3 regions of the Mesorhizobium sp. M0145 genome follow, and region 3 is predicted to be linked to each of the others. Evidence: predicted binding sites of a transcription regulator. Region 3 holds the regulator's gene; each other region holds the start of a gene.
What was found. Region 3 encodes LexA, which represses DNA repair genes until DNA is damaged. Its sites were predicted from a motif close to TGTTCNNNNTGTGTTCNG; they were not measured.

Region 1: a site for LexA is predicted at 1,916-1,933, ahead of dinB (DNA polymerase IV). Genes of this name have one in related genera too.
Region 2: a site for LexA is predicted at 2,583-2,600, ahead of uvrA (excinuclease ABC subunit UvrA). Genes of this name have one in related genera too.

What each region holds. Positions count from the first base shown of each region.
Region 1 is NZ_JAMYTK010000033.1:351-5,431, forward strand. Features, by position in the region: gene NKJ28_RS29385 (hypothetical protein) at 1-451, opposite strand, end outside; gene dinB (DNA polymerase IV) at 622-1,863, opposite strand; gene ybiA (riboflavin biosynthesis intermediates N-glycosidase) at 1,994-2,713, opposite strand; gene NKJ28_RS29400 (GNAT family N-acetyltransferase) at 2,641-3,099, opposite strand; gene NKJ28_RS29405 (hypothetical protein) at 3,173-3,535, opposite strand; gene NKJ28_RS29410 (hypothetical protein) at 3,728-4,027, shown strand; gene NKJ28_RS29415 (XRE family transcriptional regulator) at 4,249-4,944, opposite strand.
Region 2 is NZ_JAMYTK010000014.1:63,812-68,892, forward strand. Features, by position in the region: gene NKJ28_RS20235 (cupin domain-containing protein) at 1-108, shown strand, start outside; gene NKJ28_RS20240 (ArsR/SmtB family transcription factor) at 191-505, shown strand; gene NKJ28_RS20245 (SRPBCC family protein) at 502-1,026, shown strand; gene NKJ28_RS20250 (ATP-dependent Clp protease proteolytic subunit) at 1,053-1,658, shown strand; gene NKJ28_RS20255 (hypothetical protein) at 1,691-2,053, shown strand; gene uvrA (excinuclease ABC subunit UvrA) at 2,750-5,081, shown strand, end outside.
Region 3 is NZ_JAMYTK010000013.1:158,570-163,650, forward strand. Features, by position in the region: gene NKJ28_RS19800 (molybdopterin molybdotransferase MoeA) at 1-517, shown strand, start outside; gene NKJ28_RS19805 (hormone-sensitive lipase) at 525-1,355, opposite strand; gene kynU (kynureninase) at 1,451-2,698, opposite strand; gene lexA (transcriptional repressor LexA) at 3,147-3,881, shown strand; gene NKJ28_RS19820 (ComEC/Rec2 family competence protein) at 3,875-5,081, opposite strand, start outside.

The DNA of each region.
Region 1 (5,081 bases), on a different contig from region 3:
CGACGCCGGGTGTATCGAGTTCAATAGCTGTCAGGCTGGCAGGCGCGCTGGCGCATCCTTCCGGCACCTTGCCTTCCGGGTTCGGCTGCAGGGCGACGGACAGGACACCGTGGTCGGAGCCGCCCATCTCGCCGGATACGAACCAGAAGATCGACGGCGATCCGCCGGCGTCGGGGCCGGCATAGCAAAGCCAGTGGCGTGAATCTCCGGCGTCACCTTCATCGTGCATCGCTCCGCCGAAGGCTTTTTCGACATCGGCAAGCGTGGTTTCCTCAAGCTTTATCTCCAGCGGCCCAGCCTTGACCTGTTTGAATAGCGGGCTGGCCAGCGGCGAGTTGATATCGCCCAGGGATGGAATCGCCCGGTCCGGGTTGAGCGGCTTGGCCAGCGTCGTTGCATTGGTCACCAGTCCGGCAACGATGAGTGCGAAATATCCGGCGTTCTGTCCCATGCCGATCTCCTGTCGTTCGAAATGAAGGTGCGGAAGGATTTGCGGGCGGGTGCTACCCTGTCTGGCTGATGCCCAAACCGGTGCACGACCAACTGGACCGAAGATAAATTCACAAGTCCGCAGCCTTCAACGTCATTCCGCCGACTTGGCAACCAAAGTGTAATCGAGGCTCACAATTCCTTTTCGGCCAGCTCGCGAAAGGCGTCGGGAACCGACCGCTGTAGCCCGAGCGCGACCGAGGCGTAGCCCACCGCCTCCCAGCCGAAGCGGTCGCGGATCTTGTCGACGGCGCGATCCGCGGTCCAGCGCGCCGCGCCCTTGCTGGTGCCGGGGCGGCGGCGGTCGTCGTCGAGCCCGAGCGGCAGTTCCAGTTGCAGGCCGGCATGCTGCTCCAGATGCGATACGGCGATCGCCAGCAGCGAGATTGTCTTTTCGTGCGGATGGTCGATGAGCACCTTGCGCACCAGCGCCTCGGCGATCTCGGCCAGCATGGCGGTTGCCGATATCGGCTGGTCGAGCGTGATCGAGCGCGTCACCGAGCGCAAATCGGCAAAGCGGACGCGAACCGTCACCGTGCGGCCGGGCCGGGATTTCGCCCGCAATCTTGTGGCGACCCTGTCGGCCAGATGCAGCAAAGCCGGCACGAAGACCTGCTCCTCGGCCGGTTTTCGGCCAAGCGCCGACTGCGCACCCGCCGAGCGCGCCCGGCGCTGCGTCTCGAGCTTGCGCGGATCGCGGTTCCACGCCAGCGCGTTGAGTTTCTCTCCCGCCGCCGGCCCGAGCAGGCGCTCAAGCGCCCCACCATTGGTCTTCGCCAGCTCGCCGATGGTGTTGACGCCGATGCCGGCCAGCCGCTGCCTGGTGACCGGGCCGACGCCCCACATCAGCTCGACCGGCAGGTGGTGCAGGAACTCCAGCTCGTGGCGCGGATCGACCACCACCAGCCCGTCCGGTTTTGCGACCTGTGAGGCGATCTTGGCCAGATGCTTGGTGCGGGCTACGCCGACCGAGATCGGCAGGCCAAGCTCGGTCCGCACGCGGCGGCGGATCTTGCCGGCGATCTCGGCCGGCGAGCCGAACAAATGGGTGCAGCCGGCGACGTCGGCAAAGGCCTCGTCGATCGAAATCCGCTCGACCACCGGCGTGAAATCGCCGAGCACCTTGATTGCCGCATCGCCCAGCCGCTGATAGTCCTTAAAATGGCCGCCGACGAAGATGAGTTGCGGGCAGAGTTCCCGCGCCCGCCGTCCCGGCATACCGCCGCGCACGCCGAACGCCTTGGCTTCATAGGATGCGGCAAGCACTACCCCGCCGCCGACGGCAATCGGCTTGCCGCGCAAGGCCGGGTCGAGCAACTGTTCGACCGAGGCATAGAAGGCATCCAGATCCGCGTGGAGGATGTTGGCTTCCATCCGGCCCGTTCGCCCGCGGCGGTTCGAACGCCGCATTGTGTCGAGTTGTGATGAGAACATAAAGAGAACATTGTGGGTGGATTGTCAAGCAGCGCGGAGGCTGCCGCAGATGACGAGCGCACGGCAATGTTCAGCCGCGCAGCCGATCGCGGGCCTGCATCAGCGCGAATCCCAACAGGTTCTCGCCGCGCCACAGCAGCGGGTTCACTGCCCTCTCGTCATCCGCCGCAAGGCCGATACCCCACACCCGGTCGACAGGGCTCGCCTCGACCAGCACCCGGTCATGCGTCGACAACAGATATTCGCGCAGCGCCGCGTTCTGACGGAACTTCTGAAAGCTCCCTTCAGTCACGATGCGATATTTGTCTGCATCCCATTTGGTGCCATCGAAGCCGCTCACCTGGCGGCCAAGCTGCTTTGCCTGCTTGGGGCTCGCCGCCCTGAGGATTTGTGTTGCTGTCGGAGCATCACCGAACAGTCGTGCCTTCTCGGCCATCATCCAGTGTTCGGCAGTCGGATAGCTCAGGCCATCGACGGTAAAGGGCGCATGCCACCACTGGCTGAAGCACGACGTGGTTATGCGGCCGTCCTTAGACGGCTGATGGCCCCAGAAGAACAGGAACTTCTGCCGGGGCTTTGCGCGAAAGGTTTTCTCAAGCCAGGTTCGGTCGTAAATCATGGGCGGATGGAGCAGGGCGAACGGCCGGCTTGTCAATGCTCCATCCAGAGTGGATAGCGAAGATGAGCGGTCGGCGCTGAATGCGATGAAATGCTGATCTACAGCGCCATCTTGTAGCCGAGATGACTGGCGGTGAAGCCGAGGCGCTCGTAAAAAGCGTGCGCCTCCCATCGACCTTTGTCCGTGGTGAGCTGGACGAAGCTGCAATTGCGCGAACGGCATGTTTCAATCGCCCATTCGATCATCAACTTGCCGACGCCGCGAGAGCGCCATTGCCAGGCGACGCGAACGCCTTCGATCTGGCCGCGCCAGGCGCCTTTTCTCGAAATGCCTGGAAGGAAGCTGAGCTGCAGCGTTCCGACCACTTGCCCGGCGTTGACGGCGACGGCCAGCAACTGGTTGGGATCGGTATCGATTGCGCTAAAGGCATCGAGATAGGATGGCGCAAGCGGCGTGGACGGGTCTTCCCGGTCTGCGCCGAGCACATCGTCGGCAAGCATTGCAACGATCGCCGGCAGGTCGGGCGCCTGCGCGCGACGGAATTCGATCTCGCTCATCGCGCGGAGACATACGGCGCGGTGTCAGCGATCGCAATATCCGTTTTGACTTGCAAGGGAGGCCCGCGCGCCTTCAGGTGGCCTCGAGCGCCCAGAGGCGGTGGCCGTAGCGGCGGAAGAAGCGGGCGAACAGGCGCTGCTGCCTGGCGCGGGTGAGGTCGGCGGCGCGCCTTTCCTGTCGCCAGTGCGGCATGTTGCGGAACATCGACACGAAGCGGGCAGCGTCCTCGATCGCTTCCTCGGCCGACTGCGCCGGGCGGATCGCCGCCAGGAACAAAGCGCGGCTCGGCTTCATCCGGTCGATCGCCGCCTTGCGCTGGCGATGGCCCTGGCGCGCCGTGCGGATGCCGTCCTGGCGGATGGCTGCGAAGGCAGCAAGCATGGCCGGGCTGTCGCCGGCATAACCGCAGGCCTGGGCGAACTGGGCGAGGTCCATCGTCACTCCCTTGCTTGCCGGCCGACGGAGCGGCCGCGGTTCTGTTGCTCGCGCCGATTCCAGCCTGCACGAGATAGAAGCATAACTCAAGTATCTGAACAAGTGAAACTTTCACGTTGGTGCAAGCGGAACCGACTCGACTCCGCCCCGAAAACCGATAATGATGTGAACAAAGCAGGAACAATGATGGGGATGGCTATGGCATTAGCGGGCAGGGAAGCGACGATCGCGGATGTTGTCTCGATTGCCGTCGAGTGCATCGATTGCGGCCGCAACAGGTGGTGGAAACCGGCCGAGCTCAAGCGGCATGGGGTGAGGCCGGAGACACCGCTGGCCGCACTTTCGGGGCGCCTGATCTGCAAGGCCTGTCGGGCCGACGGCCTGCCGGGCGCCGCCGTCTCGATCCAGGCCGCCTTCATCGACGACCGGCAACGGACCCGCGCCGAGGCGCGCCTGCTCAACGGTCGAGAGCTGCAGTCGAGGCGGGCTTGAGGGGGCGGGCGTGCTGCTCTTCCCTTCTCCCCTTGTGGGAGAAGGTGGCCGAGCGAAGCTCGGTCGGATGAGGGGTGTTGGACGGATCGCTACCTTGATGGCGTAAGTGCATAAAAATCGCTTCTACATTTCCTCCGCCGCGTTCCTTCCAGCACCCCTCATCCGGCTCGGCGCTGTGCGCCGATCCACCTTCTCCCACAAGGGGAGAAGGCAACAAGCCCTCAATACCCCAGCAATTCCTTGAGCGGGATGACGCGGAAGACGTTCTTGATGGCGTAGCGGTTGAAGGACAGCGTCTTGGGCGGGTTGTACTGTTCGACGATCAGCTCGGCGGCGGTGCGCTTGACCAGCTTCTTGATGAAAGCCTTGCCGTTTTGCTCGTTCTCCTCGGGCAGCGTCTCGATCACCACATGGTCGCCGGGCAACGCTTCGCGGCCGCCGCAATAGATCATCTCGCCGGGCTCGTAGCGCGGCACCATCGAATCGCTCAGCACGTGCAGCGCAAACACGTTGCGCAGATGCCGGATCCCCGGCGGCCGCTGGACATAGCCGGCCGGCTGGCCGTTGAAGGTGAAGTCGCCATCGTCGCCGCCGACGGCGGTGCCGAGAAGCTGGATGTCCATCGGCCCGGCGGGCAGGGGGCCGGAATCGGTGACGATCTCGGCATCGGCAACCGGCCCGGCATCTTCGAGGAAGACGACCTCGCCCTTGCCGAGCGCCACCGGGTCGACGCGCAGGAACGCGGCGGTCTTCAAAAGGTTCTCGGTCTTGGGCAGGTTGCGCCCGGTTTCCCAATTGCCGACGGCAGCGACATCGGTGTCGTTGTGCTCGGCAATGTGGCGCATCACCAGGCCGCGCTGCTTGCGCGCCCGGCGGATCGCCGCCCCGACCTTGATCGACAGTGCAGTTTTCACCATGGCTCCATCTGAGGCACAAGATTCGGTTTCGTCTATGCAAGAATCGCTTGCATTATGGTTTGAGTTATGCTCTTATGTGGTCATGCACAAGTCGCTCCGCCAGCTTTCGGTCCTCGAATCCGCCCTTCAGCGCCAAG
Region 2 (5,081 bases), on a different contig from region 3:
GGCTCCGAATTGCTTCATATTCATGCTGTGCTCGCGTCACCAGTTTTCGAGGCGACGTTCAACGGATCCCCCGACATGGTGAGACGCTGGCTTCCAGCGAGTTTGTAAAACCTCGCCTGTCTTAAAAAACACCGCCTGTCTTAAAAAACACGGCTTGCCAAACCGATAAGTATTGACTTATGCTTTCGCCATGATCGAAGCAGACATTTTTCGGGCACTAGCGGATCCAACGCGTCGCGCCGTCTATGAGCGGCTCGCCGACGGCGAGATGACGGTGTCGGAACTGCGCACTGGCATACCGGTATCGCAGCCGGCGGTATCGCAACATCTCGCAGTGCTGCGCGGCGCCGGCCTCGTGGTCGAGCGCCGGGCCGGTCGCAACGCCTATTACCGCGTCGATCCGAAGGGGCTTGCGCCGCTGCTCGGCTGGATCGAACGCTACCGTGCGTTCTGGCCAGAGCGCATCGAAAGGCTCAAGACGGTTTTGAAGGACATGGACCAATGACCAGCCGAGGCAAAGAACGCGCCGAAATGGCCGCAGACAAGATCGAGTTCGAGTGCGAGCTGCCCGAACCGCCGGAAAAGGTGTGGCGGGCGCTGACGGTGCCGGACCTGCTCGCGGCCTGGATGATGCCGAACGACATCAAGCCCGAAATCGGCAACCGCTTTGCCTTTAAAGCGCCGAATGCGCCGATCGAGTGCGAAATCCTCGACGCGGATCCCGGACGGCTGCTGCGCTATTCCTGGCGGGAGCGGCCGGCGCCCGGCGATACGCAGGTGCCGCCCGGCAGTCCCCTGGACAGCGCAATGAACGACAGCCCAGTGGACAGCATCGTCACCTTTACGCTCGACCGCACCGTTTCCGGCGGCACGCATCTGCGCATCGTCCATGATGGTTTTGCTCGGGCAGCAGTGCCGGAGATCGCGATGGCAGGCGCCGGTTGCCGGCTTTCCTTTGAAGCGCGCACTCCCAGGCACAAACAGATCGCCGCAAACACCCCGCGCCTCTTCCTGCGCGCGGCCTGAACGACAACAGTCAACGGAGACAACCGATGAGCGGCCTTGCCAATCTGGTGCCGATGGTGATCGAGCAGTCGAGCCGCGGCGAACGTGCCTTCGACATATTTTCGCGGCTGCTGCGCGAGCGCATCGTCTTCATCAACGGGGCGATCGACGACGGCACCTCGGCGCTGGTCTGCGCCCAGCTTCTGTCGTTGGAATCCGACAATCCCGACAAGGAGGTCTCGCTCTACATCAACTCGCCGGGCGGCGTGGTGACCAGCGGTTTCGCCATCTACGATACGATGCAGTATATCAGCTGCCCGGTCTCCACGGTTTGTATGGGCTTCGCCGCCTCGATGGCCTCGTTCCTTTTGATGGCCGGCACACCGGGGCGGCGCATCGCGCTACCCAACACCAGCATCGTGCTGCATCAGCCTCTCGGCGGTTTCCAGGGCCAAGCCTCCGATATCCAGCGCCATGCCGAGGGCATCCGTCGCACCAAGCGGCGCATGACCGATCTTTACGCCCGCCATTGCGGCCGCACCTACGAAGAAGTGGAACGCACGCTCGACCGCGACTTTTTCATGACCGCGCAGGAGGCCAAGGATTGGGGCCTCGTCGACCATGTTTTCGACACTCGCAAGCAGGCCGCATGAACGAGCCGGGCCGGCGGACGGAACTGAGGCGATTGAGCGCCCGCAATTTCAGCGCCATCGGTCTGGTCTTGCCGCTATCGCGGCACTATAGTCCGGCGATGACCGCCAGCCGCTCATCCAGCCTGTTATGCCTTGCCATCGCTACCGTAGCCGGCACGAACATGCTGGTGGGTATGGCACTTGCCCAAGATAATTCGACGTCTTCGCAAAAGGGCACCCTGCCCGGTGTGACCAGCGATTATCGCATCGCCGAGCCAGCGCCGCAGCCTGAGCCTGACGACGTGGCTCCAGGCAGCGGCAACGGCACCTTCAAGATTGGCGATACCGACGTTCGGATTTCCGGTAGCATCACCATCGATGTCGCTACCGGCGGGATCAGGCCCTCCAGCCGCTAAGTTCGCCTGGTGTGAACCACAAATATTGCGCTTCAAACGAACAGCCCCGCCATTGCGTTTGCAACTGACGGGGCTTCTTGGATCTGAAATCCAAATTGCCGGGAGTGTACTGCCGGCATTTTATTTCGGATGCTTCGCGGCATTCAGCCGACGATCCGACTAGCAGTCTCTGATTTTATGGGGATCAGCAGGTCCGTTTGGCGGGCAGCGAAAACGCCTGACCCTGGCCATTTATACCTGCCGCGGCTCCAGCGACACGTGGAGCCTCAACGAACAATCCGGTGGAGTCATGCCTCTGCTCTCCTTCTGTTGGTTGCGACTGTCGTCGTCGAAGCGCTCATCGCATAACCCGCGGCGTCTCGCAGGCTAGCCCCAGGCCGCGAGGCCATCGAAAGACGGCCGGCTTCGTTGACGTCTGGAGTCTGCCCCCACGGTGTAGGGACGTCAACCTTGAATAGCCGATTACCGAAAAATGTGATCGCGAGACGTTTTGGGAAGCCGGCCCCACGGGCAGCTTTTGTCAGGAGCGTGTTCGGCCTTTGTTCTTTCCGCTTGCCCGTTCGCGCGAAAGGCGGTTAAACGCTTTGGTCGAGAGTTGTGGCGTCTCTCGAAAAGGCGGCGAAATTGCCTACATAGGGGGTGGTCGGGAAAACCCGCCCATCCCACGAATTCCAGATTCTGAGGCGGCGACCGGCGATGGCCGACCATAAATATCTCTCCATTCGCGGGGCACGCGAACACAATCTGAAGAATGTCGATCTCGATCTGCCGCGTGACAGCCTGATCGTCATGACCGGCCTGTCGGGGTCGGGCAAGTCATCGCTTGCCTTCGACACCATCTACGCCGAGGGCCAGCGCCGCTATGTCGAGAGCCTTTCGGCCTATGCACGGCAATTCCTCGAAATGATGCAGAAGCCTGACGTCGACCAGATCGACGGCCTGTCGCCGGCCATCTCCATCGAGCAGAAGACCACCTCGAAGAACCCGCGCTCGACGGTCGGCACCGTCACCGAGATCTACGATTATATGCGGCTTTTGTTCGCCCGCGTCGGTGTACCCTATTCACCGGCCACCGGCCTGCCGATCGAGAGCCAGACGGTTTCGCAGATGGTCGACCGGGTGCTTGCTGTCGAGGAAGGCACCCGGCTGTTCATTCTGGCGCCGATGGTGCGCGGCCGCAAAGGCGAGTACCGCAAGGAACTGCTGGAGCTGCAGAAGAAGGGTTTTCAGCGCGTCAAAGTCGATGGCGTCTTCTATGAGATCGCCGACGTGCCGGCGCTGGACAAGAAGTACAAGCACGATATCGACGTCGTCGTCGACCGCATCGTCGTGCGCGGCGATCTGGCGACGCGGCTCGCCGATTCCATCGAGACCGCGCTGAAGCTGGCCGACGGGCTGGCGGTGGCGGAATTTGCCGACAAGCCGCTCGACGCCAGCCAGACCGGCGAGGATTCGGTCAACAAATCGAAGAACGAGACGCATGAACGCATGCTGTTCTCGGAAAAGTTCGCCTGCCCGGTGTCCGGCTTCACCATTCCCGAGATCGAGCCCAGGCTGTTCTCCTTCAACAATCCGTTCGGCGCCTGCCCGACCTGCGACGGGCTCGGCAGCCAACGCGCCATTGATGCCAGCCTGGTCGTGCCCGACGAGAATGTCTCGCTGCGCGCCGGCGCCGTCAGCCCTTGGGCGAAGTCGAGCTCGCCCTACTATGCGCAGACGCTGGAAGCGCTGGGCGTTGCCTATGGCTTCAAGCTCGGCGACAAGTTCAAGGATTTGAGCGAGGAGGCAAAGCAAGCCGTCCTGCACGGCACCGGCGAGCGCGAAATCACCTTCCATTACGATGACGGCCTGCGCTCCTACAAGACGACGAAAACCTTCGAGGGCGTCATCCCCAACCTCGAGCGCCGCTGGAAGGAAACCGAATCCGCCTGGATGCGCGAGGAGATCGAGCGCTTCATGTCGGCCACGCCCTGCCCGGCCTGCCGCGGCTATCGGCTGAAGCCCGAGGCGCTCGCGGTCAAGATCGCCGGCAAGCACATTGGCGAGGTCACCGAGCTGTCGATCCGCAAGGCCGACCAGTGGTTCACCGACCTGCCCGCTTCGCTCAACGACAAGCAGAATGAGATCGCGGTGCGCGTGCTCAAGGAAATCCGCGAGCGGCTGCGCTTCCTCAACGATGTCGGTCTCGACTATCTGACGCTGTCGCGCAACTCCGGCACGTTGTCGGGCGGCGAGAGCCAGCGCATCCGGCTGGCTTCGCAGATCGGCTCCGGCCTGACCGGCGTGCTCTATGTGCTCGACGAGCCGTCGATCGGCCTGCACCAGCGCGACAATGCCCGCCTGCTCGACACGCTGAAGCATCTGCGCGACATCGGCAACACGGTCATCGTCGTCGAGCATGACGAGGACGCCATCCTGCATGCCGACTACGTCGTCGATATCGGCCCGGCGGCCGGCATCCATGGCGGCCACATCATCGCCCAGGGCACGCCGCAGCAGATCATGGCGACGCCCGCTTCGATCACCGGTAAATATCTGTCGGGCGAGCTGGAAGTGGCGACGCCGGCAGTGCGGCGTGAGGCCAAGAAGAACCGCCGGCTGAAGGTCGTCGGCGCGCGCGGCAACAATCTGAAGAACGTCACCGCCGAAATCCCGCTCGGCACGTTTACCGCCGTCACCGGCGTATCCGGCGGCGGCAAGTCGACCTTCCTGATCGAGACCCTGTTCAAGGCGGCGTCGCGCCGCATCATGGGCTCGCGCGAGCATCCGGCCGAGCATGACCGAATCGAGGGGCTGGAATTCCTCGACAAGGTCATCGATATCGACCAGTCGCCGATCGGGCGCACCCCGCGCTCCAACCCTGCCACCTATACCGGCGCCTTCACGCCGATCCGCGACTGGTTCGCCGGCCTGCCGGAGGCCAAGGCGCGCGGCTACCAGCCGGGCCGCTTCTCGTTCAACGTCAAGGGCGGCCGCTGCGAGGCCTGCCAGGGCGACGGCGTCATCAAAATCGAGATGCACTTCCTGC
Region 3 (5,081 bases):
CGCTGCGCTGGTGACAAAGGCGGTGAAGGCGGGCGCGAACGTCATCGTCACGCTGGGTGGTGCCTCGGTCGGAGACCACGACCTCGTTCATGACGTGCTGACCGGGGAAGGCATGGCTCTCGATTTCTGGAAGATCGCCATGCGGCCCGGCAAGCCGCTGATGTTCGGGCGGCTGGGCGACATCCGCTGCATCGGCCTGCCCGGCAATCCGGTGGCAAGCCTGGTCTGCACCCAGCTCTTCCTGAAGCCGTTGCTGGCGCAGCTCGGCGGCCGCGCCTTTCAGCAGGATATGCGTCGGGCGCGGCTCGGTACCGCCATGCCGGCCAATGATCTCAGGCAGGATTATGTGCGGGCTGTTGTCAGCACCAACGCCGGCGCGCTCGTGGCGACGCCGTTCGGCATCCAGGACTCCTCGATGCTGAAAATGCTGGCCGATGCCGACGGGCTGATCGTTCGCGCGCCGTTCGCTCCTGCCGCGGCGGCGGGCTCCCCCTGCGACGTGCTGATGCTACGCTGAACCTGCCTCACTCCGAAATCAAGGTCCGGGTCAGCGGATGGTCTGGATCGGCCAAACCGTCGATGATGTTGAAATGATGCCGGTCAGGTTCGACCACCGAGCTGGTCGCGGTACCCAGGCCGATCCAGATGTTGGCCAGCAACGCGCTCTGACGCAGGAATTCGGCGCGCTCGCCGCCGCCGGCCCAGCAGGTCAGGCGGGCCTTGTCCATCGGGCGCAGCAGCACCGGGCTTTCGGCCTGCGCCTCGGCCTCATCGATCGCGATCGTCTCGTTCATGCCGGTGCGCATGATCGGGCGCAAATCATGCACCCCCGAGATCGACACCACGTGACGAACGCGCCGGACCACTTCGGGCGCCAGCGGCGTCGTCGCCGTAACCATCCGGCTAACAAGATGGCCGCCGGCCGAGTGTCCGGTCAGCATCAGCGGCCCTGGGACCATCGCCGCCGCCTTGCCGATCGCCGCGCCGACTTCCTTGACGATGCCGCCAATGCGTATCTGCGGACAGAGCGTGTAGGACGGCATCGCCACCGCATAGCCGCGATCAACAGGGCCAGCGGCAAGATGCGACCAGAAATTCTTGTCGAATGCCATCCAGTAGCCGCCATGAACGAACACCACGAGTCCCTTGGGCTTGATGGCCGGCAGGAAAAGATCGAGCCGGTTGCGTGGGTTGTCGCCATAGGCCATGTCGAGCCGCGCCCTGCCCTCGGTCGAAAGCACGTCGCGGAAAACCCGCGCGGGCTCGATCCAGGCTGCCGGCCAGCGATCGCTGCCGGCTATGTTGGCGCCGTTGGCATAAGCGTTGTCCCAATCGGCAATGTGACGTTCGAACACCCTGCGCCTCCCTGGCAATATGGCCTTGCAACGTAGCCGTGAGCATCGCGCGGCGCGTCGTCGCCAGCCTCACGATTCCAGCTCTCGCATCAATCTCAAGTGACAGCTGCTTTGATGGCGAAGCGCGCATCCTTCCACGCACCGGTGCGCAGGATGTCCTCAAGCAATTTGACGGCCTGCCAGACATCGGCATAGCCGACATAGAGCGGGGTGAAGCCGAAGCGCATGGTCGATGGCGCGCGAAAATCGCCGATCACGCCACGTTCGATCAGCGCGCGCATGACCTGGTAGCCATGCTCATGCATGAATGAGATCTGGCTGCCGCGTTTTTCCCCATCGCGCGTGCTTTCGAGCGTGAGCCCGTAAGTGCCGCACTTTGCCTCGACAAGCTCGATGAACAGATCCGCCAGCGCGATGCTCTTCTTGCGCACCGCCGTCATGTCGACATCGTTCCAGATGTCGAGCGCGCCCTTCAGCGTGCGCATCGACAGGACCGGCTGCGTGCCGCACAGAAACCGGCGGATGCCGGTGCCGGCCGCATAGCCTGGCTCGAAGGCGAAGGGCCGTGCATGGCCCCACCAGCCGGTGAGCGGCTGCTGGATGTCGGAAAGATGCCGCTCAGCCGCATAGATGAAGGCAGGCGCGCCCGGGCCGCCATTCAGATATTTGTAGGTGCAGCCAACGGCAAAATCGGCGTTTGCCTTGTCGAGCTCGACTGGCATCGCGCCGGCGGTGTGGCAGAGATCCCAGACGATCATCGCCCCGGCTTCCTGAGCCCTGCGCGTCAGCGCCGGCATGTCGCGCAGTTCGCCCGACTTGTAGTTGACGTGGTTGACCAGCACCACGGCGGTGCGTTCGTCGATCAGCTCTTCGACGGTCGGCGCGTCGACCCCCGAGAGGCGCAGCAGCGTATCTTTTCGCGTCGAAACCACACCCTCAGCTATGTAGAGGTCCGTCGGAAAACTATCGCCCTCGGCGACGATGACCTGCCGCTCCGGTCGCATTGCCATGGCGGCGTGCAGCAGCTTGTAGATGTTGACCGATGTCGTGTCGCAGACCACTGTCTGGCCGGCCGCGGCACCGATCAGGCGCCCGAGCTGGTCGCCAAGTTCAAGCGGCATGTTGAACCAGCCGGCCGTGTTCCATGCGCGGATGAGATCATGCGACCATTCTTCGGTCGCGGCCTTGTGCAGTTCATCGAAAGCGGCACGTGAAGCAGCTCCTAGCGAATTGCCGTCGAGATAGATCACTCCTTGCGGCAACACAAAGCGGTCGCGCATTGCGCGCAGCGGATCCGCGGCATCCATCGCCTTTATGGCCGCGAGATCGGGAATTCCTGTCATGATTTGTCTGCTCCCCCAAGATCCAACGCAACGCCGGACACGCATCGACTGTTCTTCCATTACCTGGTTATGCGCAGCAAGGCTCCACCGGCGAGAAGCAGCCTGACCAGGCGGTGGAAACCGGGACTTAACCGCGAGGTTGGCGTTTTGAGTTCGTTTCGTTCACGGTGCATTGACCAAACCGCACAGTCGATAGGGGTTCACTTCCGTGCCCTTTGCCGACCGACGGCCGATGCCAGTGCCGCCTTCTAGGAGGCCAGAAGGGCGCAAACGAAAGCAGAATCAAGGCGATGAGGCTCGCGGCGGTGAAAATGCGGTACGCCGGTAGGGGACGTCGTTTGTTTCCCAAGCCTTAACGCATTCATTAAACTTTAAACAGTTGCGGAACACAACTGGAACAGATAGTGTTTGTTCTGGGTTTGTTTTTCTGATTCTGTTGGGGGTCGCTATGCTGACACGCAAACAACACGAACTGCTTATGTTCATCCACGAAAGATTGAAGGAAAGCGGTATTCCGCCCTCCTTCGACGAGATGAAGGAGGCGCTCGACCTGGCTTCCAAATCGGGAATCCATCGGCTGATTACGGCGCTGGAGGAGCGCGGCTTCATTCGCCGTTTGCCCAACCGGGCCCGTGCGCTGGAGGTGCTGCGCCTGCCTGACTCGATCGCCCCCGGCCTCAATGCGGCACGCAAGTTCTCGCCGAGTGTCATCCAGGGTAGTCTTGGGCAAGGCGCCCCTCGGCAGGGCAAGCCGACATCGTCGCGCGTCCCTGCAGCCGGCAATGACGACGATGTCGTCGCCGCCGTTTCGATCCCGGTGATGGGCCGCATCGCCGCCGGTGTGCCGATCGACGCCATCCAGCACCAGACGCATTCGATTTCGGTGCCGCCGGATATGATCATGGGCGGCGAGCATTATGCGCTCGAGGTCAAAGGCGATTCGATGATCGAGGCCGGCATTTTCGACGGCGACACGGTGATCATCCGCAATGCCGATACGGCGAGCCCCGGTGAGATCGTGGTGGCACTGGTCGACGAGGAGGAAGCGACGCTGAAGCGGTTCCGCCGCAAGGGCGCCTCGATCGCCCTGGAAGCCGCCAATCCGGCCTACGAGACGCGCATCTTCGGACCAGACAGGGTCAAGGTGCAGGGCAAGCTCGTCGGACTGATCCGCCGCTACTGAGCTCCGCCCTTGGCACCGGCTTTGGGGTTGTCGGCCCTGCGGTATGGCGGCAGGCCCCGTGCCGCGCGTGAAAATTTCCGCTGCACGTGCCAGGGCCGGTATGATTTTTCGACCGCGAAACGGATTTCGGCGCGCGTTGCCGCTTGTGGATCGAAGTAGACGGCGGCACTTCCCGCGTGCGCCAGTTGCCGTTTGGTGACGACGAGGACCAGCCGGTCGTAGTAGCAGGGGTTATGGGCGGTGGCGTCGTCGATGACGATCAAGCTGGCAAAGGCGCAGGCTGGCCGCGCAGTATCGCGGTCCTTGGCTTGCGCGATGATCGCGCCGGATGGATGTCTGGCAAGGCAGAGGCCGTCCGTGCAAATGAACGGCATGCCCGGCGGTAGGTCGGCCGGATCGGCAATGTCGAATTGCGGGTCGTTCTTTCCAGGTGTTTCCGGCGCGACGATAGCCTCTGATGTGAGCGCGCGTTTCCAGTTGTCGATGGTGAACTCATTCGGGCGTGCCCGGTTGACCGCGAGTTCACCGCTGCCGATCGGCAGCGCGACCAGCCGTGCGTCCTCCGAGACCAATACGTCGGGTATGCGTGTCTGCGTTGTCGTCAGCAAGCCGGCGAGCGCAAAAGGAAGTGCCGCCAGCCGCAACCAGGTCGTCGCCATGCTGGCAATGACGAGGGCGATCGTCACCAGAAGGACGGATCTCAGCGAAATCAGCCCGACCGCATCGATCGGCGAGCGCTCCGATATCCACCCGGACAGGGCGATCATCGCCGTCAGCCCCTTGCCCATGACATAGAGGAAAGGGCCATCCGCACCGAACGGCATCGCCAGCGCGCTGAGAACGGCGAAGGGCATGACGACCAGTGAGACGATGGGCATGATGGCCAGATTGGCGAACAGGCTGAGCGGCGCCACGCGCTGGAAATGCCATATGGCGAAAAGCGCCGTGGCGCTCCCTGCAATGATCGAGGTCATCGCCAGACCGCACATGCCCAGCAGGACCTTTCGAGTGGCAAAGCGTAGCGGCGACAGCCGCGGCGGCGGCGTGGTGGCCCTGCCGGCGCGGTAATCGGACCAGCCTGCATAGGCGCCGACAAGGGCCGCCGTCGCGGCGAAGGACATCTGGAAACTCGGACCGACCACCTCGTGCGGCGACACCAGGATGACCGCGATGGCCGAGATCGCCAGGTTGCGCATGGTG